DNA from 3 places in the Arthrobacter sp. GCM10027362 genome. Region 3 is predicted to be linked to each of the others. Evidence: predicted binding sites of a transcription regulator. Region 3 holds the regulator's gene; each other region holds the start of a gene.

The links. The regulator HspR, encoded in region 3, represses chaperone genes until heat shock. The targets are predictions, from matches to a motif close to AAGTTGAGTCNNNNNGACTCAACTT.
Region 1: a site for HspR is predicted at 4,804-4,828, ahead of ACFQ36_RS07265 (Hsp20/alpha crystallin family protein). Genes of this name have one in related genera too.
Region 2: a site for HspR is predicted at 4,451-4,475, ahead of ACFQ36_RS05600 (Hsp20/alpha crystallin family protein). Genes of this name have one in related genera too.

Annotation. Positions count from the first base shown of each region.
Region 1 covers NZ_JBHTML010000031.1:18,263-26,051, forward strand. Annotated here, with positions in the region: gene purH (bifunctional phosphoribosylaminoimidazolecarboxamide formyltransferase/IMP cyclohydrolase) at 183-1,859, shown strand; gene ACFQ36_RS07260 (NADP-dependent isocitrate dehydrogenase) at 2,008-4,230, shown strand; gene ACFQ36_RS07265 (Hsp20/alpha crystallin family protein) at 4,301-4,750, opposite strand; gene ACFQ36_RS07270 (glutamate--cysteine ligase) at 5,087-6,556, opposite strand; gene ACFQ36_RS07275 (Gfo/Idh/MocA family protein) at 6,700-7,779, opposite strand.
Region 2 covers NZ_JBHTML010000020.1:20,164-27,952, reverse strand. Annotated here, with positions in the region: gene ACFQ36_RS05615 (MFS transporter) at 1-147, opposite strand, end outside; gene ftsH (ATP-dependent zinc metalloprotease FtsH) at 278-2,122, opposite strand; gene ACFQ36_RS05605 (ammonium transporter) at 2,586-3,875, shown strand; gene ACFQ36_RS05600 (Hsp20/alpha crystallin family protein) at 3,960-4,415, opposite strand; gene ACFQ36_RS05595 (thiamine pyrophosphate-binding protein) at 4,612-6,261, opposite strand; gene ACFQ36_RS05590 (flavin reductase) at 6,293-7,453, opposite strand; gene ACFQ36_RS05585 (NtaA/DmoA family FMN-dependent monooxygenase) at 7,707-7,789, shown strand, end outside.
Region 3 covers NZ_JBHTML010000139.1:3,748-11,536, reverse strand. Annotated here, with positions in the region: partial or broken gene ACFQ36_RS16650 (DEAD/DEAH box helicase) at 1-1,193, opposite strand, end outside; gene trmB (tRNA (guanosine(46)-N7)-methyltransferase TrmB) at 1,472-2,410, shown strand; gene ACFQ36_RS16640 (anti-sigma factor family protein) at 2,407-3,081, opposite strand; gene ACFQ36_RS16635 (sigma-70 family RNA polymerase sigma factor) at 3,078-3,569, opposite strand; gene ACFQ36_RS16630 (hypothetical protein) at 3,857-4,378, shown strand; gene ACFQ36_RS16625 (heat shock protein transcriptional repressor HspR) at 4,615-5,040, opposite strand; gene ACFQ36_RS16620 (DnaJ C-terminal domain-containing protein) at 5,063-6,055, opposite strand; gene ACFQ36_RS16615 (nucleotide exchange factor GrpE) at 6,271-6,924, opposite strand; gene dnaK (molecular chaperone DnaK) at 6,927-7,789, opposite strand, start outside.

The sequences.
Region 1 (7,789 bases), on a different contig from region 3:
CCCACGCTGCCCGTGGCCGCCGGCGCATGCCGCCGTCTACCGGCCTCCCGCCGATCGCTTCGCTCGCGGGTCCCTCGGCAAGTGAGCCTGTCCGCGGTCCCCGTGCTGAGCTTGCGAAGCATGGGGCAGGCGGCGAACGCTAGACTGGAGCCATCCCACCCTTGACTCTTACGGAGATTTGCGTGAGCTTGAACCAGCTTGACCGTGTTCCCATCCGCCGGGCCCTGATCTCGGTGTACGACAAGACCGGACTGGAGGAGCTGGCGCAGGGCCTGCACGCCGCCGGGGTCAGCATCGTCTCCACCGGTTCCACGGCCAAGAAGATTTCGGCCGCGGGCGTTCCCGTTACCGAAGTTTCCGAGCTCACCGGGTTCCCCGAGTGCCTGGACGGACGCGTCAAGACCCTGCACCCGCGGGTGCATGCCGGCATCCTGGCCGACCGCCGGCTGGAGGACCACGTCCAGCAGCTCAAGGATCTCGAAGTCGAGCCCTTCGACCTGGTGGTCGTCAACCTGTACCCGTTCGTGCAGACGGTGAAGTCCGGTGCCAGCCAGGACGAGGTCGTGGAGCAGATCGACATCGGCGGTCCCTCCATGGTCCGCGCGGCGGCGAAGAACCACCCGTCCGTGGCAATCGTGGTGGACCCGGCCAAGTACGGCGACGTCGTGGAGGCGGCCAAGTCCGGCGGCTTCGACCTGAAGACCCGCCGCCGGCTGGCCTCCCTGGCCTTCGCGCACACCGCCGCCTACGACACCGCAGTGGCGAAGTGGACTGCCGAGCAGTTCGGCGACGACGTCGAGGCCGGCGAGGCCGCGCCGAAGTTCCCGCCGTACGCGGGCCTGGCGCTGGAGCGTTCCGAGTCGCTGCGCTACGGCGAGAATCCGCACCAGGCCGCCGCGCTGTATGTGGAGGTGGGCGCGGAGCCGGGCATCGCCCAGGCCGAGCAGCTGCACGGCAAGGCGATGAGCTTCAACAACTATGTCGACGCCGATGCTGCGGTGCGCGCCGCTTTCGACTTCGCCGAGCCGGCCGTCGCCGTCGTCAAGCACGCCAATCCGTGCGGCATCGCCGTCGCCTCCCCGGATGCGGCGGACCCGATCGCCGACGCGCACGCCAAGGCCCACGCCACCGACCCGGTGTCCGCCTTCGGCGGCGTGATCGCGGCGAACCGCCCGGTCACCAGGGCCATGGCCGAGACGGTGAAGAACATCTTCACCGAGGTCGTCGTCGCCCCGGCCTTCGAGCCCGAGGCCGTGGAAATCCTCTCCGCCAAGAAGAACATCCGCCTGCTGGTCCTGCCCGAGGGCTTCGCCCGGGACACCGTCGAGTACAAGCAGGTCTCCGGCGGCATGCTGCTGCAGGCCTCGGACCGGATCGATGCCGAGGGCGATAACCCGGCCCACTGGACGCTGGCCGCCGGCGAGGCTGCCGATGACGCGACGCTGGCGGATCTGGCCTTCGCCTGGCGCGCGGTCCGGGCGGCAAAGTCCAACGCCATCCTGCTGGCTTCCAACGGTGCCGCAGTGGGCATCGGCATGGGCCAGGTCAACCGCCTGGACTCCTGCCGGCTGGCCGTGGAACGGGCCAACACGCTGGGTGTGGCCGTGGAGTCCGGTGCCGATTCCGCCGGCGGTGCCGCAAACGTGGAGGGTTCCGCTGCTCCGGAGCGCGCCCGCGGCGCCGTCGCCGCCTCGGACGCATTCTTCCCGTTCGCCGACGGCCTGCAGATCCTCATCGACGCCGGCGTCAAGGCAGTGGTCCAGCCCGGCGGCTCGGTCCGCGACGAGGAAGTGGTCGAGGCGGCGAAGGCGGCCGGCATCACCATGTACTTTACCGGCGCACGCCACTTCTTCCACTAAGAAGCCAACCCGCGACGGCGGCCTGCCTTTGTTAAGGCGGGCCGCCGCCGTCGTAAGCACCCGGCCGGTCTCCTCGGGTAAATTGGGAATGTTGAGATCAGATCAGAATTCCTGATACCCGTAGACCTTGCAGGGAGACGCCTCACAAATGGCCAAGATTATCTATACCCACACTGACGAAGCGCCAATGCTGGCTACGCATTCGTTCTTGCCGATCATCGAGGCCTATGCCTCGACCGCAGGTGTGGAAGTGGAAACCCGCGACATCTCGCTGGCTGGCCGTATCATTGCTGCCTTCGGCGATTTCCTTACCGAAGAGCAGCGGATCGGCGACGCACTGGCTGAACTGGGCGAACTCGCCAAGAAGCCGGAAGCCAACATCATCAAGCTGCCGAACATCAGCGCTTCCATTCCGCAGCTGAAGGCGGCCATCGCCGAGCTGCAGGGCCAGGGTTACGCACTGCCGGACTACCCCGACGATCCCGCTTCCGACAAGGACAAGGAGATCCGGGCCCGCTACGACAAGATCAAGGGCAGCGCCGTCAACCCGGTCCTGCGCGAGGGCAACTCGGACCGCCGTGCTCCTGCCTCGGTGAAGAACTACGCCCGCCAGAACCCGCACCACATGGGTGCCTGGAGCCCGGAGTCGAAGACCAACGTCGCCACCATGGGCGCGGACGACTTCCGCTCGAACGAGCAGTCCGTGATCATGCCCACCGACGGCACGGTCAAGATCCAGCACGTTGCCGCGGACGGCACCGTCACGGTGCTCAAGGATTCCTTCCCGGTCCTGGCCGGCGAAGTAGTGGACGGCACCGTGATGCGCGCCGCCGCCCTGGACGAGTTCCTGGCAGCCCAGGTTGCCCGGGCCAAGGAGGAGGGCGTCCTGCTTTCGGCCCACCTGAAGGCGACCATGATGAAGGTCTCCGACCCGATCATCTTCGGCCACGTGGTCAGGGCTTACTTCCCTGACCTGTTCGCCGAGTACGGCGAGCAGCTGGCCGCCGCCGGCCTGAGCCCTAACAACGGCCTGGCCTCCATCCTCAACGGCCTCTCCGAGCTGCCGGCCGACGTGCGCGAAGGCGTCGAGGCGGCGATCAAGAAGGGCTTCGACGAGGGTCCGGCGCTGGCCATGGTGGATTCCGACAAGGGCATCACCAACCTGCACGTGCCCAGCGACGTCATCGTCGACGCCTCGATGCCGGCCATGATCCGCAATTCCGGCCACATGTGGGGCCCGGACGGCCAGGAAGCCGATACCCTGGCCGTGCTGCCGGACAGCTCCTACGCGGGCATCTACCAGGTGGTCATCAACGACTGCCGCGCCAACGGCGCCTACGACCCGGTCACCATGGGCACCGTGCCCAATGTCGGCCTGATGGCTCAGGCGGCTGAGGAATACGGCAGCCACGACAAGACCTTCGAGATCCAGGCCGCCGGCACCGTGCAGGTGGTTGACGGCGACGGCAACGTCATCATCGACCACGAGGTCGCCCCGGGCGACATCTGGCGCGCCTGCCAGACCAAGGACCTGCCGATCCGCGACTGGGTCAAGCTCGCCGTCACCCGCGCCCGCGCCTCCAAGATGCCTGCGGTCTTCTGGCTGGACAAGACCCGTGCGCACGACGCCAACCTGATCAGCAAGGTCACCGCGTACCTCAAGGAGCATGACACCGAGGGCCTGCAGATCGAAATCATGGCCCCGGAGGAGGCCACCGCCTTCACGCTGGAGCGCATCCGCAAGGGCGAGGACACCATTTCGGTGAGCGGCAACGTGCTGCGCGACTACCTGACCGACCTGTTCCCGATCCTCGAACTCGGCACCAGCGCCAAGATGCTCTCCATCGTGCCGCTGCTCAACGGCGGCGGCCTGTTCGAGACCGGCGCCGGCGGTTCGGCTCCGAAGCACGTGCAGCAGCTGCTGAAGGAAAACCACCTGCGCTGGGATTCCCTGGGCGAGTTCCTGGCCCTGGCCGCCAGCTTCGAGCACCTGGCCGCCACCAGCGGCAACAAGCGCGCCCAGGTCCTGGCGGACACCCTGGACCGGGCCACCGGCACCTTCCTGCTCGAGAACAAGTCCCCGAGCCGGAAGGTGGGGGAGATCGACAACCGCGGCAGCCACTTCTACCTGGCCACGTACTGGGCCCAGGAGCTGGCCAAGCAGGCCGAGGACTCGGAGCTGGCCAAGGCCTTCTCCGCCGTGGCCGAGGCGCTGGGCTCCAAGGAACAGGCCATCAACGACGAGCTGCTGTCGGTCCAGGGCTCCGAGGTGGACCTTGGCGGCTACTACCATCCGGACGAGTCCAAGGCCTCGGCCGTGATGCGTCCCTCGGCCACGCTCAACGAGGTAATCGCCACGCTGCGCAAGTAGCGGTGTCCGGCGCCTGACGGCGGCCCCGTACCTTCGCCGGAAGGTACGGGGCCGCCGTCATGTACGGAGGCTACTTGGCTTCGGCCGGCTGACCGGCCGTTGCGCCGACCTGCGGCGCGCCCGCGCCGGTGGCAACTTCGATCTTGCGCGGCCTGGCGCGTTCGCTCACGGGGATGGTCACGCTGAGCACGCCGTTTTCATATTGTGCCGAAATGGCGTCGATGTCGATGCCCTGCCCCAGGTTGAGCTGGCGCAGGAAGGAGCCGCTCTCGCGTTCGCGGGTCAGCCACTTCACGCCCTCCGCGCCGCCCAGCGCGCGCTCAGCGCGAATGGTCAGCAACTGGCCGTCGACGTCAATGTCCACCGAGGCCGGATCGATGCCCGGCAGGTCTGCGGCCAGGACGTAGTGGTCACCCTCGCGATAGAGGTCCATCGGCATCTGGCGCAGACCCTGCCGGCGCTCCAGCAGGGATGCGGCGACGCGGTCCAGCTCACGGAACGGATCAAGGTTCATGGCCATTCTCATCAACTCCTTCGCTTCATCGCTCCTCCCGGAGCGGTGCTGACCTGCCATAGTTGAGTCTTTTCGACTCAACTATGTGTATAAGTTAGCACTCTAGTTAGGGGAGTGCCAGACGTTTTTCCTGCCCTGGGCGAAGCGGAACGACGGCGGTACCCGCCGCGGGCGCGCCGCTTGTTCCGACTCCAGGTACTCACCGCGGTGCTGCCCGGCGGCACGAGCCCGGCCGGCGGCCTCCTGCTCATCGCGATGGCAATCGACCAGCACCGGCGCGAAGCCGCCTCTCGGTGACCAGCCTGCGGCCTCGGCAGCCTTGAGCCGGCCGGACGACCGCGCCTACGGCAGCGGCCAGGTGTGCACCGGCTGGTTGGTGTGCATGTTTTCCCAGTAATGGCGGGTCATCTCGGTCAGTGCGGTACTGCGGTCCAGGCCGGAGGCCTCGAACCGGCGCAGGGCGGCGATCTGCCAGGCGGCCCCGTTCTGTTCCGACTGGGTCCGGGTGCGCAGCACGTCCAGGTACCTGCCGATCAGCTCGCCGTCCACGCCCAGCTGTTCGAGGCCGTTGGCGGCCATCGGCAGCAGGTGGCGCAGGATCAGTTCGGTGACCGGCATGTCCCCGATGCCCGGCCAGTACACCGTGGCCTCCAGTCCGGTCCGGGCGCAGGCCAGGAAGTTGTCCGCTGCGGTCTTGAAGGCCATCCGGGTCCAGAGCGGACGCTCCGCGGTCCTGAGCACGCGGACCAGGCCGAAGAAGAAGGCCGCGTTGGCAACGGTGTCCAGCACGGTGGGGCCGGCCGGCAGCAGCCGGTTTTCCAGCCGCAGGTGGGGCTGGTCCTTGCCCGGGTCGTAGATCGGCCGGTTCCAGCGGTACACGGTGCCGTTGTGCAGCAGCAGCTCCGGCAGCAGCGGCGCACCGCCTACGGTGTGCCGGCCGGTGCTGCGTGCGAGTTCGGGCAGCAGGGCGGGGAAGTAGCGGACGTTTTCCTCGAACAGGTCGAAGATGGAGGTGATCCAGCGCTCCCCAAACCAGACGCGCGGCCGGACGCCCTGGTTGCGCATCTCCGGCGGCCGGGTGTCGATGGCCTGCTTGAACAGCTCGATGCGCGTCTCGTGCCAAAGCAGGGTCTCCATGAAAATGGGGGAGTTCGCTGCCAGCGCCACCTGCGGTCCGGCGATGACCTGGGCGGCGTTCCAGACCGGGGCGAATTCCTGTGGCTGGACCTGCAGGTGCAGCTGGACGCTGGTGCAGGCCGCTTCCGGGGCGATGTTCTTGGCGTAGAAGGAGAGGGACTCGATGCCGCGCAGTTCCAGCAGCACGTCTTCGCCCCGGGCCTGCAGTACCGAGGTGTTCAAGGCCGCGTAGCGTTTGCCCGGGCTGAGCCAGGACATGTCCTCCAGCAGGCCGCGCTTGAGCGTGGGCAGGATGCCGATCATCAGGATGTCGGCATTCTTCTCCGCTGCGCGCTCGTTTGCGCGGTTGAGCTGGGCGCGCAGGTTGTCCTCGAGCTGCTTGAGCCCCGGACCGGCGATGGACAGGGCCGGATGGTTCAGCTCGATGTTGAACGCGCCGAGCTCGGTCTGGAAGGCCGGATCCGCGATGGCTTCCAGGACCGCGGCGTTGCGCAGGGCGGGGGAGAAGTCCGCATTGGCCAGGTTCAGCTCCAGCTCCAGGCCGATGGTGCCGGTGGCGGCGAACTGCCCGGTGGCCAGGTAGCTGGCAAGGGTTTCCAGGTTCTCCAGGAGCCGCTGCCGGTACTTTGTCCGCTGCTCCCGGCTGAAGGTTTTGGACTTGACTTCTGCGCCCATGTTTGAGGGTAACCACGGCGGCGGCCGCTTGCATAGCGTTCAGCGGCCGCCCCGTCCCTCGCCCGCTCGGGCGGGGACCCCTGCCGCCTCACTTTTCAGCGGCCGCCCCGTCCCTCGCCCGCTCGGGCGGGGAGGCCGGTTCCTCAGTCCGCGGCCGGGATGCGGTCGTTGATGTAGCTGACTCCCAGCTGGGCGCGGACGCCGTCGAACAGCCGCATGGTTTTCAGCGTGTGTTCCCACGGCATGGTCGGGCTGGCCGTCAGGCCGGCCTGGATGCAGCGCGTGACCTCGCGGAGCTGGTAGGTGAAACCGTTGCCGATCTGCCCGAAGCGCTCGGTCCGGAGCCGGCCCCGGTGCTGCTCGATGACCAGTTCCGAGGGGTTGTGCAGCGGGGAATCGGTGCGCAGCCAGCCGTGCGAGCCTGCCACCGTGGCCGTGCGCGGGGACCAGGCCAGCAGCGAGGAGGTCAGCTGCGCCTGGGCGCCGGAGCTGTAGGTCAGCGTCAGGGCGTTTTGATCATCGATGCCGTCTTCGTTCACGTGTCCGACGGCGGTGACGGTCTGCGGGTAACCGAGCGCACCCAGCGCCCAGGTCAACGGGTAGACGGCCAGGTCCAGCAGGGCGCCGCCGCCCGCTGCCGGATTCCACAGCCGTGTGGTGACATCGTATGGCGCGGGAAAGCCCAGGTCCGCCTGTACCCAGTGGATGGTGCCCAGTTCGCCGGAGGCAATGATCTGCCAGGCCCGGTTGATCGCCGGCAGGAAGCGGCTCCAGATGGCCTCCATCAGGAACAGGCCGCGGCCGCGGGCCAGTTCGATCAGCTCGGCCGCCTCGCGGGCATTGATGGCCAGGGACTTTTCGCACAGCACATGCTTGCCGGCCTCCAGCGCCCGCCTGGCAATCTCGTAGTGCTGCCCGTGCGGGGTGGCCACGTACACCACGTCCACCGCCGGGTCGGCGAAGAGCCGCTCGTAGCCGCGGACCGGGCCGTCGTCGAAATAGCAGGCGGCAAAGCCGAACCGGTCACCGAATTCGACCGCATTGGCCTCGCTGCGCGAACTGACCGCCTGCAGCACGGCATCCTCAAGCCGGGCGATGTCCTCGGTGACGCGGCCGGCCATCCTGCCGGTGGAAACCACGCCCCAGCGCAGCGGCCGGCCGGTAGCCTCGAGGGGGCTCGGCGCGCCCGGTTCGGCGCAGGGCGGGGGCACGATGTGCGTCATGGATCAATGA
Region 2 (7,789 bases), on a different contig from region 3:
GTCCGAGGCCTGGAACCGCTCCACCGCGTACAGTGCCATGGAGGTGACCAGCAGGTAGTAGACCATGGAGATGAACAGGTTGGTGGCGATCGCGAGGAGGAAGTCCCGGCCCCAGAGTTTTTCCGGCTGTCGTCCGCTTGCGCCCACGTCTGTTTCCTCTCCTCGGCTCCGGCCGGGAAACCACCGCCGGCCAGCACCCAATTATCCTCCCTGCAGCCCTCTCCGTCCTGCGGCACCGCGGGTCCTGCCGGGCCGGCCCGGCTGTTCCGGGCCGGCCTCAGCCTGCCTGGGCCTGCCCGGCCTCGGCGCCCTGGGCGCCTGCCGCAGCTTCCGGCCGGCGCTCCAGCCCGGCCACGGCGTAGGCCTCCTGCTCGTCCAGGGTTTCCTTCGCCAGCAGCTGTTCCACCAGGGATTCCAGCCGCCAGCGGTTCTCGCCCAGGAGCATGCGGGCCCGTGCGTAGCACTGGTCCACCAGGGTCCGGACCTCCTCGGCGACCGCATCCAGCATGCCTTCGGACACCCCGGCCGCCCGGGGGTCACCTTCCTCCGGGAGCACCTGGACCGGGCCGATCCGTTCGGACATGCCCCAGCGGCCGACCATCATGCGCGCCAGCTGCGTGCTGGTCTGCAGGTCGCTCTCCGCCCCGGTGCTGACGACGCCGAAGACCAGCTCCTCGGCCGCCATGCCGCCCAGGGCCCCGACGATCCGGCCCCGCAGGTAGTTTTCGTCGTAGCCGTACCGGTCGGTATCCGGGGTCGAGAGGGTCACTCCGAGGGCGCGGCCGCGGGGAATGATGGAGATCTTGCGCACCGGGTCCGCCCCCGGCTCGAGCATGCCCAGCAGGGCGTGGCCCGATTCGTGGTAGGCGGTCCGCCGGCGCTCCTCGGCCGGCATGACGACATTGCGCACGGTGCCCAGCTGAACCTTCTCCAGCGCGTCGAGCAGGTCCCGCTGGGTCACTTCGGTATGGGCTCGCTTGACGGCCAGCAGGGCGGCCTCGTTGACCAGGTTGGCCAGCTCGGCCCCGGTCATGCCGGGGGTGATCCTGCTGACGGCGTCCAGGTCGGCGTCGGGGCCGAGCCTGACGTTGCGGGCATGGACCCGCAGGATCTGGGCCTGTCCGGCCTGGTCGGGGGCATGGACGGTGATGGACCGGTCGAACCGGCCCGGGCGCAGCAGGGCCGGGTCCAGCACGTCCGGCCGGTTCGTGGCCGCCAGGACAACGACGCCCTCGGAGGAGGAGAACCCGTCCATCTCCGTGAGGATCTGGTTGAGCGTCTGTTCCCGTTCGTCGTGGCCGCCCACGGCCAGGGAGCCGCCCCGTTTCCGGCCGATGGCGTCGATTTCGTCCAGGAAGATGATCGAGGGCGCCATGTTGCGGGCGGCCTGGAAGAGTTCGCGGACCCGGCTGGCCCCTACGCCGACGATCATTTCGATGAATTCCGAGGAGCTGGCGTGGAAGAAGGGGACCCCGGCCTCCCCGGCCGTGGCCCGGGCCAGCAGGGTCTTGCCGGTCCCCGGGGGACCGCTGAGCAGCACGCCCTTGGGCGGTTTCGCCCCAATCGCCTGGTATTTCTGCGGGTCCTTCAGGAAATCCACGACTTCGGAAATCTCCGCTTCGACCTCGTCGATGCCGGCCACGTCCTGGAAGGTGACGCGGATTTTTTCGGAATCCACCGGCTGGAATTTCTTGCCGGCCCCCAGGCCCCCCGTCCCGAACATGCCCGACTGGCGTTTGAACAGCCAGAGGTAGAACAGCACCAGCAGCGCGATCGGGGCAACGGAGATCAGCAGGTTGGCCAGGACGCCGCGCTCCTGCGTCACCGGGGTGGCCCGGACGGTGACATTGTTTTCTTCCAGCTGGCCCAGGAGGTTGTCATCGGCAAAGGCCGGGCGCTCGGTCACGAACTGCCTGTACGTTGATCCTTCGGCGCCCGGCAGCGGCCGCTCGTGCCGGAGGTTGCCCTCGATGCTCTGGCCCCGGGAGAAGATCTCCGCCACGTTGTTGTCGCGCACCTGGGTCTTGAATTCGGTGTATGAAACGGTTTGCGGCCCGCCCTGCTGGTCCTGGATGGACAGCAGCGCAAAGAACCCCAGATACAGCAGGAGCGTCCAGAGCACCGGCCGGAGCCATCCGCGGCCGGGCCCGCGCCCGCCGCCGGCCTTCTGCCCCGGGACGCCCTCCGTCCGCCAGGGAACCCCGCGCCTGCCGTCTCCCGCCGCTGCGGAACTGCGGTCCCGGTCACTGGGACCGGGCGGGAAAGGATCACCCATGATGCCACCCCCGAGCATGCCGTCTTAGCCATCAACTTCAACTGCCGGTTACCTGAACCTCTATACCGCAATCCCCGCCGGGTCAAGGAAGCCGGGAAGGAGTAGCGGAACCCGGATCCGGCACGGGCCTCCGCCCGGTTTGCTGCGGCGTGCAACACAGAATTTACGTCGGTGAAACCTGCGCGGTCCCGCTCCTGCATAGGATCGCTGCATTACGGCGGCTGCGGCGGGGGCTGCGCCGCCGGCGGAGCTTCACACCGGTTTCAGCCCGGCATCCTCATAGCGGTCCTGTTTCGGATTGGAACATGCCATGGACTCTGGAAATATTGCTTGGATTCTCGCCAGTTCCGCGCTTGTCTGCCTCATGGTCCCGGCGCTGGCCCTCTTCTACGGCGGGATGGTCGGCTCCCGGCGCATCCTGAACATGATGATGATGTGCATCGGCGGAGCCAGCCTGGTGGCGGTGCTGTGGGCACTGTTCGGCTATTCCGTCGCATTCGGCAATTCCGTGGCGGGGCTCGGACTCATCGGGAACGTCACCGAGTACATGGGCCTGACCCAGCTGCTCGCCGAGGACCCGGGCGCTTCCCTGCCGGGCGCACTGTTTGCCGCCTTCCAGCTGTTCTTCGCCTGCGTGACGACGGCGCTGGTGGCCGGCGCGGCGGCGGGACGGATGAAGTTCGGGGCCTGGATGCTGTTCGCGGGCCTGTGGGCGAGCCTGGTCTACTTCCCGGTGGCCCACTGGGTGTTCGCCTTCACCTCCGCCGACGGCTCGGTGGCGGGCGGCTGGATCGCCAGCGGCATCAAGGCCATCGACTTCGCCGGCGGCACCGCCGTGCACATCAACGCCGGCGTCGCGGCGCTGGCCCTGGCCCTGGTCCTCGGGCGCAGCACGGGGTGGCCGAAAACGCAGCACACCAAGCCGCACAGCAGGCCGCTGGTGCTGGTGGGGGCGGGCCTGCTGTGGGTGGGCTGGTTCGGCTTCAATGCCGGTTCCGCCCTCACGGCCGGGCACGCCGCCGCCGTCGTTTTCCTGAACACCGCGGTCGCCGCCGCGGCGGGGCTGCTGGCCTGGGCGCTGGTCGAACGGCTCCGGCTCGGGGCCGCCAGCAGCATGGGGGCAGCCTCCGGCCTGATCGCCGCCCTGGTGGCCATCACTCCTGCCTGCGGGGCCGTCAGCCCGCCCGGGGCCCTGGCCATCGGCGCCATCGCCGGTGCGGTGTGCTCGCTGGCGATTGAGTGGAAGTACCGGCTCGGCTTCGACGATTCCCTCGACGTCGTCGGCGTCCACCTGGTCGGCGGCCTGATCGGCACGCTCCTGATCGGGCTGTTCGCCACCGATGCCGCGCCCAACGGCGTCAGCGGGCTGTTCTACGGGGGCGGGTTCGGGCAGCTCGGGATCCAAGCGGTTGCCAGTGCGGCGGTCCTGGCCTACTCCTTCGCGATGACCTGGGTCATTGCCAAGGTCATCGACAAGGCCATGGGCCTGCGGATCGACCCGGCCGACGAACTGCGCGGGATCGACTTGGCGGCCCACGCCGAATTCGCCTACCTCAGCGACGAAGAGCCCGTGGACCTGGGCGCGCCCCGCCGGGCCTGAGGAGAACGGACGGGCCGGCACAGCAGAAGGGGCCGTGCGGATCGCACGGTCCCTTCGGTTTCTATCGCCTGCCGCTTGCCGGTGTCAGGATTCGACCTTCTTCTGTTCCTGCTGTCCGGCCGATCCCTCGACGGCTTCCTGCTTGCGCCCGGACATGATTTCGATCTTCCGCGGCTTGGTCGCCTCGCTGACCGGGATGGTCACGCTCAGCACGCCGTTGTCGTAGTGGGCGGAGATGTGCTCCACGTCGATGTCCTGGCCCAGGGTCAGCTGGCGCAGGAAGGAACCGCCTTCGCGTTCCCTCAGCAGCCACTTGGTGCCCTCGGCTTCCTTCATCGTCCGCTGGGCGCGGATGGTCAGCATCTGGCCGTCCACGTCGACGTCGACCGAACCCGGATCCACGCCCGGCAGGTCGGCGTTCAGGATGTAATGGTCGCCTTCACGGTACAGATCCATCGGCATCATACGAGGTCCTTCCCGTGTGCCGAGCAGGGCCCGCGACATGCGCTCCAGCTCCTGGAATGGATCAAACCTGGCCACCATGGTTACCAGCTCCTTTCTTCTGTTGTTCCCTAAAGTTGAGTCCTGTCCGCTCAACTATGGATATATTAGCTCGCTGTGCGCGGAAGCGGAAGAGGGTTTTAACCCCGAAATGGGATCCTGCTCCGGGCTTGGAACGGGAGCAGGATCCCATTTCGGGGAAGGGGGTAGGGGTGGGGGAGCCTCCCCCGGGCCCCTACCGCTTGAGGGTGAGGTCGATGATTTCCAGGATGTACGGGGCGACGATCTGCTGTGAGACGCGCAGGTCCGCCACGAAGGTGCCTTCCGCCCCGCTGTCGACCCATTCCGCGACGGTCTCCAGGTCTTCCAACGTCCGGATGACCGCCGAGCGTGCGCCGAAACCTTCGGCCAGCCTGGCGAAGTCCACCTGCTCGATCTGCATAATGCGCTCGTCGAGCCCCTGGGAGCCGTACTGGTGCACCTCGGCGCCGTAGCCGGCGTCGTTGAAGACCAGCACGATGGCGCTGCGGGCGGCCCTGACCAGCGTGTCCAGGTCCGGCAGTCCCATGAGCCCGCCGCCGTCGCCGGTAACCACCACCGTGGTCCGTTCCGGACGGGCGAGGGCCGCTCCGGCCGCGGAGGGCAGCCCCAGGCCGATGGACTGGAAGGTAGTGCCCACCAGTGCGATGCTGTCCGGTGACGGCAGGTCGAAGTACGTATTGGCCCAGCCGATGAAGTGCCCGCCGTCGGAGACCAGTTGGCGTTCCGCCGGCAGGATCTCGTTCAGCCGGCGCATGGTGCTGCGCGGGTCCAGCCGCCCATCCGGGGCGGCATCTTCGCCGGGCTCGCGGTCGAACTGCAGCAGTGAGCCGCGTGCCGCTTCGGCCGCGCCGTCCCAGGGAAGCCCCGGCAGACCCCCGGGTGCGGCTGCCGCGACCCCGGCGGCGATCGCCTGAACCGCCAGTGCCGCGTCGGCGTGGATAAAGAGGTCCACGCGGGGGTTCGTCGCCTGCCCGTTCACGTCGACCTGGATGAGGGTGGCCTCGGGCGAGAACGCATGCCCGAAGGAAGTGGTGAACTGGTTCAGCCCGGCCCCGACGGCCAGCACCACATCCGCGGCGCGGATCAATTCCGCGGACGCCTCGGAGGCGAAACCCCCGGCGACGCCCAGGTCGTATGCGCGCCCGGCAAAGGTTCCCCGGGCGGGTGCGCTGGCAGCGCTCAGCGCCCCCAGGGCATCGGCGAGTTCGGACAGTCCGGCCTCCGCTTCGCGGGCGCCCCGGCCGGCGAGGATCAGCGGACGCCGGGCAGCCAGCAGCGCCTCGACGGCCTGCCGGACCCGGTCTTCTGCCGGCGCCTGCGGAGCGGGAACGGGCGGCAGGACCAAAACGCCTTCGTCTGCGGCAGGGGAGGTGCCGACGTCGTAGGGGATGGCCAGCACGACGGCGGTGCGCCCGGCAAGCGCAAAATGCAGGGCGTCCAGCGTGGTACGGCCGGCATCGTCGGGGCCGACGGTAAAGGTGCGCACACCCAGGGCGGCGGCGATGGCGGACTGGTCCACATCCCACGGCCGGGGACCCGTAGTCGGGGCGTCGCCGACGACGAGGACCAGCGGCGTGCGGGCCTGGGCGGCTTCGGCCAACGAGGTGAGGGTATTGGTGTAGCCCGGACCGAAGGTGGTGGTGGCCGCGGCCATCCGACGGCAGACCCGGTAGTAGGAATCTGCGGAGGCGACCGTGGCGGTCTCGTGGCGCACGGCGGTCATCCGGATCCCGGTCCGGGCTAGGGCATCCACGAAATAGGCGTTGCCGTTGCCCATCAGGGCGAAGACGTGCTCGATGTGGGCGGCGATGGTTTCGGCGACGCGTTCGGAAACTGTTGTCATGTTCGTCTTTCGCTAGGGGAGGATAGGCGGCCTAGACGGCGCCGCCGTGGCGTTCGATGGCTTGGGCAGCCTTCCCGCGGACCAGGACGGCGTGGCGGAGCAGCGACTCCCGTGCGGCCGCGGCGTCGCGGCGGCTCAGCGCATCGGTCAGCTCGACCAGATGGGCGGTGTCCAGCCAGGTGCCCCATTCGTCGGCGGCCAGGGTCTCGCGCCACAGTCCGGTCAGGCCCATCTGCCGGTAGGCGCTGGTCAGTTGCGGCGACTGGGCCAGGGCGACGATGCGCTCATGGAAGTCCGAGGCCAGCTCGAGGAAGGCCGCCAGGCCGGCACCGTCGGCCGCGGAGGATCCGGCGGCTGCCGCCGCGAGCAGGGCGGTGGTTTCGCTCAGCCGGTCCACATCCTCGTCGGTGAGCCGGCCGAGGTGGGCATCGATCACGCCGACCTCGATGGCCGTCCTGGCATCAAAGAGGCTGGTTGCGAGTTCGATGGTGATCGGCGTGGGAGTGAACGAGCCGTCATCGGCGCGGACGGCCAGCCCCTCCGCGGAGAGCCGGATCAGGGCGTTGTGCACGTCCTCCGGATCCACGCCCAGGCCGGCGGCGGTGGCCTCGACATCGAGCGTTTCCCCGGGACGCGTGGTCCGGGTCAGTACCGCCTTGCGCACTGCCGCGTAGGCCGTGTTCTCCCGGATGCGCTCAAGGCGGCCGAACTTGCCGCGGAAGTAGGCCAGCGGCTCGCCGGGCCGGACGCCGGCCGAGACCACGCGGGCCAGGAAGACGGTGTGCGTGCCGCCGGCGGCGGTCTCCTCGACAACGCATTCAATGCTTGCCAACGCGCCGTCCAGCAGGGGGACGCCGTGCGGGGAGAACGAGTAGTCCACCTCCTCGTACTTGCTGCCCTTGGAGGAGGCGAAGTTCATGGCCAGCGCTTGTTGTCCGTCGGCCAGGATGTTCACGGCAAAGCGTCCAGACTCAAGGACGCCGCCGTGCGTGGAACTCTTGCGGTTGAGACAGACAAGCATCATGGGCGGATCCATGGACAGCGACGAGACGGCGGAGACGGTGCTGCCGTAGAGGTGCCCGCCGGCGGCCGCAGTGATGACCGTGACGCCGCTGGCGAAGTGCCCGACGACGTTCCGGAACGTCCCGTCGTCGACCTCGGCGTAAAGGTCCTGCTCCGCTTTCCCAATCATGTGCACATCGGTCCTTTCTGAAGTTTTCCGGGCATTTTTCTGTGTGTCCTGCGCCACTCCGTTGGCTGCCATATTAGGTCGAATCCGTAACCGTTCAATAGTGTTGTGATTTAAATAACAACACTATTGACCCAATTACGTAACTATCGTTAGATCGAACAGTCCAAACTTGTAGCGAACATCACAGCGCCGGAACATCGGTAGGGATTCACGCAGCGGGACTGCTCCGGTGGCCGAGAGAAAGGAGTGCGTCGTGGCGCACACATCCAACAAGCACATGGTGCTGAGCATCTTCATGATCACCGCCGGCTACCACTACGACAGCTGGACCATGCC
Region 3 (7,789 bases):
ACCGTGGCGGCGACCTCGCCCACCAGCCTGGCCACCAGTTCGGAGCCGGGCGAAACGTTTTCAAAGGCCACGTCGACGCCGGCGGCCTTCATCATCTTGCCCACCTCATGCTTCTGCTCGGGTACCGCCACCGTCACCACCGTGCCGTCGGAACCGGCGCGGGCGGTGCGGCCGGAGCGGTGCAGGTAGGCCTTGTGCTCGGTGGGCGGGTCCACGTGGACCACCAGCTCGACCTCGTCCACGTGGACTCCGCGCGCGGCGACGTCGGTGGCCACCAGGACGCGGACTTCGCCGGATGAGAATTCGGCCAGGTTCCGGTCGCGGGCATTCTGCGAGAGGTTCCCGTGCAGGTCCACGGCCGGGATGCCGGCGTCGGTCAGGCTCTTGGCCAGCTTGCGGGCCTGGTGCTTGGTCCGGGTGAACAGCACCCTCCGGCCCCGGCCGGAGGCAAGGGTGCCGATCAGCTGCCGCTTCGCCGCCTGGTCCGCCACCACGAGCACATGGTGTTCCATGGTGGTCACCGCAGCCTGCGGATCATCCACCGAGTGGGTCAGCGGATTGGACAGGAAGCGCCTGACCAGCTTGTCCACCCCGTTGTCCAGGGTCGCCGAGAAAAGCATCCGCTGCCCCTGCGCCGGGGTGGCGGCCAGCAGCCGCTGGACCACCGGCAGGAAGCCCAGGTCCGCCATGTGGTCCGCCTCGTCCAGCACGGTGATTTCCACCGTCTCGAGGGTCAGGATCTTCTGCCGCATCAGGTCCTCGAGCCGGCCCGGGCAGGCCACCACAATGTCGACGCCGGCGCGCAGGGCTTTTTCCTGGCGCTGCTGCGACACCCCGCCGTAGATCACGGTGGTGTTCAGGCCCAGCTCGTTGGCCAGCGGCTCGATGGTGGCGTTGATCTGGGTCGCCAGCTCGCGGGTCGGAGCCAGCACCAGGCCCAGCGGACGGCCGGGGCGGCGGCGGTAGGCGGCTTCCCGCTCCGCGAGCCGGGAGACCAGCGGCAGGGCGAAGGCCAGGGTCTTGCCGGAGCCGGTGCGGCCGCGGCCGAGCACGTCCCGGCCGGCCAGCGTGGAGGGAAGGGTCTCGGCCTGGATGGGGAACGGTTCGGTGATGCCGGAGGCGGCCAGCGAGGCAACGAGCGGCTTGGAGACGCCAAGGTCCTTAAAGGAGCGCACGGCAGCAGAAGTAGTCATAGTTCCGGAAAAGTACTTTCGGTCAGTGGCCCCGGCACCGGTGTGGCCCAGGGGTCGCCGAAGAAAAGCCAGACAGCGTCAACCGCGGGGAGTCCGGGCGGCACAGGGGCACGGAAACCCGGTCTGCGGGAGAAGTTTGCATGCGTTCATCGACGCAGGGAACACCGCCGGCCAGCCGGGATGGTGCTCCAAGTACACCAATTCTACCAGTGCGGGCCGGCGGCACCGTTCCGGCGGCCGGCCCCGGCCCGCCCGGCGCACTGGATACCCTAGTAGGGATGATTACAGCCAACAGCACCCCCGACCGGTCTTCCGCCGGCAGCCTGCCGGAAGACACCGCCGCGGACCCGGCGACGGTGCCGCCTGCACCACCGCGCCGCGGCCAGCCGGTCAGCTTTGTCCGCCGCGGCTCGCGGTTGCAGGGCCGCCGCCGGCAGGCTTGGGAACAGTACGCCGGCAGGTTCGTGGTGGATGTCCCGCGCCGGGATTCCGATACCTCGGTGGCTCCGGACTATGTCTTCGACCCCGAAGCGGCCTTCGGGCGGCAGGCACCGCTCGTCGTCGAAATCGGTTCCGGGCTTGGCGAGGCCGTCTGCCATGCCGCCCTGGAGCATCCGGACTGGGATTTCCTCGCGGTGGAGGTCTACCGTCCCGGGCTGGCGCAGACCCTGCTGCGGATCGGCCAGCAGGGCCTGTCCAATGTCCGGGTGGTCCAGGCCAATGCCCCCGAGGTGCTGGCCACCATGCTGGCGCCCGGGTCGGTGGCGGAACTGTGGGTCTTCTTCCCCGATCCCTGGCACAAGACCCGGCACATCAAGCGCCGCCTGGTCCAGGCCGGCTTCGCCGCCGCGGCCGCACGGGTCCTGCAGCCGGGCGGCCGGTGGCGGCTGGCGACGGACTGGTCCTCCTACGCCATCCAGATGCGCGAGGTGGGGCAGGCGTCGCCCGAGTTCGTGAACGTCCATGAGGGTGAACGTGCCGGGGCGGACAGCCCGCTGACACGGGTCTGGGAAAGCGGCGTCGAGCAGTTGGTCGGCGGCGCCCCCGTGCGCGAGGGCAGGGCCCCGGTCAGCACCGGCAACGCCAGCGAAGGCGAGGGCGTGGACACCGTCGGCGGCTGGGCGCCGCGGTTCGAGGGCCGCGCCCTGACCAGCTTCGAGCAGAAGGCCCGCAGGGCCGGGCGCGGGATCTTCGACCTGACGTTCCGGCGCCGCTAACCGTCCTCCGCCGCACCGTGCATGTAGACGGCGGCCACCGGGGCGTCACGCCCGTTGCGGATTTCGACGCAGGTGATGTCCTCGGGCATCGTCGCGGTGGAGGCCACCAGCCTGGCCTTCCCCGTCGGTGTCGCCTGCCAGGTGGCAATCTGCCAGTCGACGCCGGTGCGGTCGGTCAGCCACAGGGAGAACACCCCCTGGTCCGGCAGCATCGCCCCGTTCACGGCCAGCTCGGTGCCCCAGGCCCGGTGGACCAGGTCCAGCTCGACCTGCAGCCCGGAGGACGCGGTCATGGTGTAGTTTTCCGTCTCCTGCGTCGGGTGCAGCACCAGCGGGCCGGCGGCGGCGCCGATGGCCAGGCATGCCGCGGCGACGCCGGCGATCAGGGCCGCCGTCAGCCGTCGTGCGCGGCGGCGGCGCCGGGCCAGCTCCGCCATCAGCCCGCGGGCCATGTCCCGGGCAGGTCCGGGCGCGGGCCCGGCCAGTGCCATCGCCTCTTCCCGGGTCAGGGCCGCGAGCGCGTCCGGCAGGGCCTGGAGTTCGGCCAGTTCCGCCCGGCACCGGGCGCATCCGGCCAGGTGGTGTTCCAGCAGCAGCCGCTCGCCGGGCTCGATGCCGCCGAGGACGTAGGCCCCCAGCAGCAGGCGCAGGCCCTCATGGCCCTCCCTCACGGTGCAACCCCCATCTCGTCCAGGACGGCACGCAGCGCCTTGGCAGCATAGAAGGCCCGGGACTTTACCGTCCCCAGCGGGATGTTCAGGGCCCTGGCTGCGTCCGCGGCGGTCAGCCGCTGGTAGTGCAGGGCCAGAATCACGCTGCGGTGCTCCGCGCTGAGCCGTCCGAGTGCTTCCTCGATGAGCACCCGCAGCAGCAGTTTGTCCACCTGGTCCGCCGCTGCCGGCTCCTCCTCGGGGAAACCCGTCTCCGGCACGCGCCGGGATCGCCGGCGGTACTCGTCGATAATGACGTGCCGCGCCGTCCGGTACAGATAACCGCGCAGGTTCTCCGGATCCGCCCCGCGGCGCCAGACCCGCAGGATGGTTTCCTGCACCACGTCCTCGGCCTGGTCCGGATTGGACATGGCAGCGAGCACGAACCGCCGCAGGGCCACCGCATGGTCGCGGTACAGCTGGGCGACGGCTTCATCTTCCATCGGCATGGACGACCTCCCGGTCCGGCGGACCCTGCGGCAGCACCGGGGAACCGCTTCCAACAACAAGGACGGCGGCTCCCCGCAAAAGGTTCAACGCCCGGAGCGCCAGTACACATCCAAATCCTTGGAAGTTCCGTGGAACGGGCAGTCTCCATGGCCGGCAGGAACGGCCCGCGGAAAAATGCCGGCCCCGGGCTGAACCATTGCAGCCGGAGACGGCGTCTTTGCACATAGCGGCCCGCCTCGGTGGATCGCGTATCCGAGACAATCCGCTTGATCGTAAGGAACACGTCATGAAGCTCAAACTTAGCGGCGCGGCAGCCATCCTGGCCGCAGGCCTCATGGGACTGACCGGCTGCGGTGGAAATACCGGAACGGTGCCGGCCACTCAATCGGTGGCCCCGGCCCCGGCGTCGCCCTCGGTGGCGTCTCCGTCGTCCATGGCCCCCGTGCCGCAGGGCAGCGCGGAACTGAAGGTCGCCGATTCCAAGCTGGGCCAGATCGTGGTGGACGCCAAGGGCATGACGGTCTACTACTTCACCAAGGACGTCAAGGACTCGGGCAAGAGCAACTGCACCGGCGAGTGCATCGCGGCCTGGCCGCCGGTCCTGACCGAGAGCGACAAACCCAAGGTCGAGGGCGTCACGGGAACCATCGGCACCATCACGACGCCGGAGGGCAAGAAGCAGATCACCATCAACGGCATGCCGATCTACTACTGGGTCAAGGACAAGGCCCCCGGAGACACCACCGGCCAAGGCGTGAACGATGTCTGGTACGTGGTGGCGCCGAACGGCGACATGATCAAGAAGTGAGATCGTCTCCTCCCGCCAAGGGAGGAGGGGCCCGGTTCCCACGGCTCATGCCGCGGGAACCGGGATGGTCCCCGCTTCTGCCGGTGCCGGCCCCGTGCTGCCTCCACGGGCGTCACGGGTCTCCGCCTGCCCGGCGGCGACCCGCAGAAAATCGACTGCGGCATCAAGGCCGCGGTCACGGCGTGCCGCGCATGCCGGGCAGCGGCGGGTGGGGAATCCGCGGTCCGGAAAACGTCCTAGTGCTGCGGGCGCCAGAGCATGACGGCCTGGGTGCGCGGGTGGGGCCGCTGGCCGCGGGCCAGGCTGACCACATCGCCTGCCAGGCCGGCGGCGAAGATCCGGCCCGTCTGAAGCCGCGCGCGCCGCTTGGCCTGCTCCAGCTCGGCGCTCAGCTCCTTGACCCGGGACTGCAGGGCGGAAACCTGGTGCTCCAGTTCCAGAATGCGCTTGATGCCTTCCAGAGACACACCTTCCTGCGACAGCCGCTGCACCTCGCGCAGGGAATCCACGTCCTGCTGCGAATAGCGCCGCTGGCGGCCGGCCTGGCGGGACGGGGAAACCAGTCCCAGCCGGTCGTACTGGCGCAGGGTCTGCGGGTGCATCTCCGCCAGTTCGGCGGCAACGGAGATAACAAAAATCGGCGCATTGCGGTCGATGCTCATTGCCGTCCCCCTTCCGTCCCGCCTACAACCTGGCCTTGGCGGCCAGGTTGTGCCGGGGATCTGCGTCCGCGGTGGCTTCGGCGAAGGCCTTCACCGCGTCTTCGGCCTGCTTGTTCAGGTTCTGCGGCACTACGATGTCGATGGTGACCAGCAGGTCTCCGGTACCCTTGGACGTCTTGACGCCCCGGCCCTTGACGCGCAAGGTACGGCCGGACGGGGTGCCCGGCGGAATCCTGACCTTCACGGTTTCGCCGGTGATCGTCGGAACCTCAATCTGGGCGCCCAGCGCGGCCTCGGCAAAAGTGACCGGCACATGGATCCGGAGATTGTCCCCGTCGCGGGTGTAGAACGGGTGCGGCTGGACGTTGACGGTGACCATGAGGTCGCCGTTGCCGGCCGGGCCCGGCTGGCCCTTGCCCCTGACCCGCACCTTCTGCCCGTCCCGGATGCCGGGGGGAATCCTGACGTCGATGACTTCCCCGGAGGGTTCGCGCAGGCCGATCCTGGTGCCGTTGATCGAGCCGGCGAAGGAGATCGTGGTCGTGGCCGTGCGGTCCGCGCCCTTGCGCGGCGGAGCCTGCGGCGGCGCGTAGCCGCCGCCACCACCGAACCCGCCGCCGAACCCGCCGAACAGGTCGGCAAACTCCGGGGGAATGTTGCCGCCGCCGAACCCGCCGGCCGAGCGGCCGCGGGTGGTCTGGCCGAAGAGGTTGCCGAAGATATCCTCGAACCCGCCGGCGCCGGCACCGCCGCCACCGCCGGCAGTGAAACGTGCCCCGCTGCCCATGGCCCGGATCGCATCATACTGCTGGCGTTCCTCCGGGTCGGACAGGACGGAGTAAGCCTCGGACACGTCCTTGAACATCTTTTCCGCGGCATCATTGCCGGCGTTCGTGTCCGGGTGGTATTTGCGGGCCAGCTTGCGGTACGCCTTCTTGATGTCCGCGTCGGACGCGTCCTTGGAGACACCAAGGATCTTGTAGAAGTCCTTCTCGACCCAATCCTGGCTAGCCATCCAGGCGCCTCCTTATCGATGTATGACAAAGTCTAGGTCCCCGCACCGGCAGGGCGGGGAAACCGGGCCGGGGACGCCTTCGGGGAGGGCGGCTTAAACGGACCAGCGATACGGCCGGCCGGGAATCCCGAGGTCCCCGGGCCCGCAAGCCGGGCCGGGGACCTCGGGATTCCGTTCGTTGCCGCCGGTCGAAGACATCTCCGGCGCCGTCCGGCTTATTCGGGTACGGCCACGATCACCTGCGCCGCGCGCAGGAGGCGGTCCCCCGACTTGTACCCGCACCGCAGGACCTGCTGCACGGTATCGGCACCGACTTCCGAACTCGGCTGCTGCATCAGCGCCTCGTGGATGGTCGGGTCGAAGGCTACGCCGCTCTCGTCGATCCGTTCGAGCCCGAGCCCGGTGAGCGTCGTCTCCAGCTTCGCCGCGATCGAAGCGAACGGTCCCTCCGCGAGGTCGCCGTGCTGACGGGCGGCTTCGATGTCGTCCAGCACCGGAAGCAGCGAGTTCAGCACGCCGAACACGGCCGTTTCACCGGCCACCGCGCGGTCCCGTTCAACGCGTTTGCGGTAGTTGACGTACTCCGCCTGCAGGCGCAGCAGGTCGTTGCGCAGTTCTGCAGCCAGGTCCTGCTCCTGGGTTTCGGCCGAGGCCTCGTTCAGGATCTGCTCGGCCTGGGCCAGTGCGTCCCCGGCGTCGTGGGCCTCGTCCACGGGACGGACTTCCTCATGGGCCGGAGCGCCCTGGCTGTCGTCCTGGCTGCCGCGGACCTTGCCGGTTGCCGGGTCGATCTTCCGGTTGTCCCGGATTTCGATCGGCTCCTGGCCGGCTGCCGCCGTATGCTCTTCCTCGTTTCCGTGATGGGGCATGATTACTTCTTTTCGTCCTCGTCAACAACCTCGGCATCCACGATGTCCTCCTCGGCACCGGAGGCACCGGTGGAGGAATCGGCACCGGCGGAGGCACCCGGGTTCGCGGAGGAACCTCCGGCCTGCGCGTGGGAGTAGATCGCCTCGCCAAGCTTGGTCTGGGACGCCTGCAGCTTCTCGAACGCGGCCTTGACCTCGTCGTCGTTGTCCTGGGACTCCAGGGCCTTCTTCAGGGCGTCGACGTCGGCCTGGACCTCGGTCTTGACGTTCTCCGGGAGCTTGTCCTCGTTGTCCTTGAGCAGCTTGTCCACCGAGTACGCCAATTGCTCGGCCGTGTTGCGGCGGTCGGCCGCCTCGCGGCGCTGCTTGTCCTCGTTGGCGTGCGCCTCGGCGTCGCGGACCATGCGGTCGATGTCGTCCTTGGAGAGGGCGGTGCCGCCCGTAATGGTCATGGACTGCTCGGCGCCGGTCCCCTTGTCCCTGGCCGAGACGTGGACGATGCCGTTGGCGTCGATGTCGAAGGTGACCTCGATCTGGGGCACGCCGCGCGGAGCCGGCGCGATGCCGGTCAGCTCGAAGGTGCCCAGCGGCTTGTTGTCCCGGGTGAACTCGCGCTCGCCCTGGAAGACCTGGATGGCCACCGACGGCTGGTTGTCGTCCGCGGTGGTGAAGGTCTCGGACCGCTTGGTCGGGATCGCGGTGTTGCGCTCGATCAGCTTGGTCATCACACCGCCCTTGGTCTCAATGCCCAGGGACAGCGGGGTGACGTCGATGAGCAGCACGTCCTTGCGCTCGCCCTTCAGCACGCCGGCCTGCAGCGCGGCGCCGACGGCCACGACCTCGTCCGGGTTCACGCCCTTGTTCG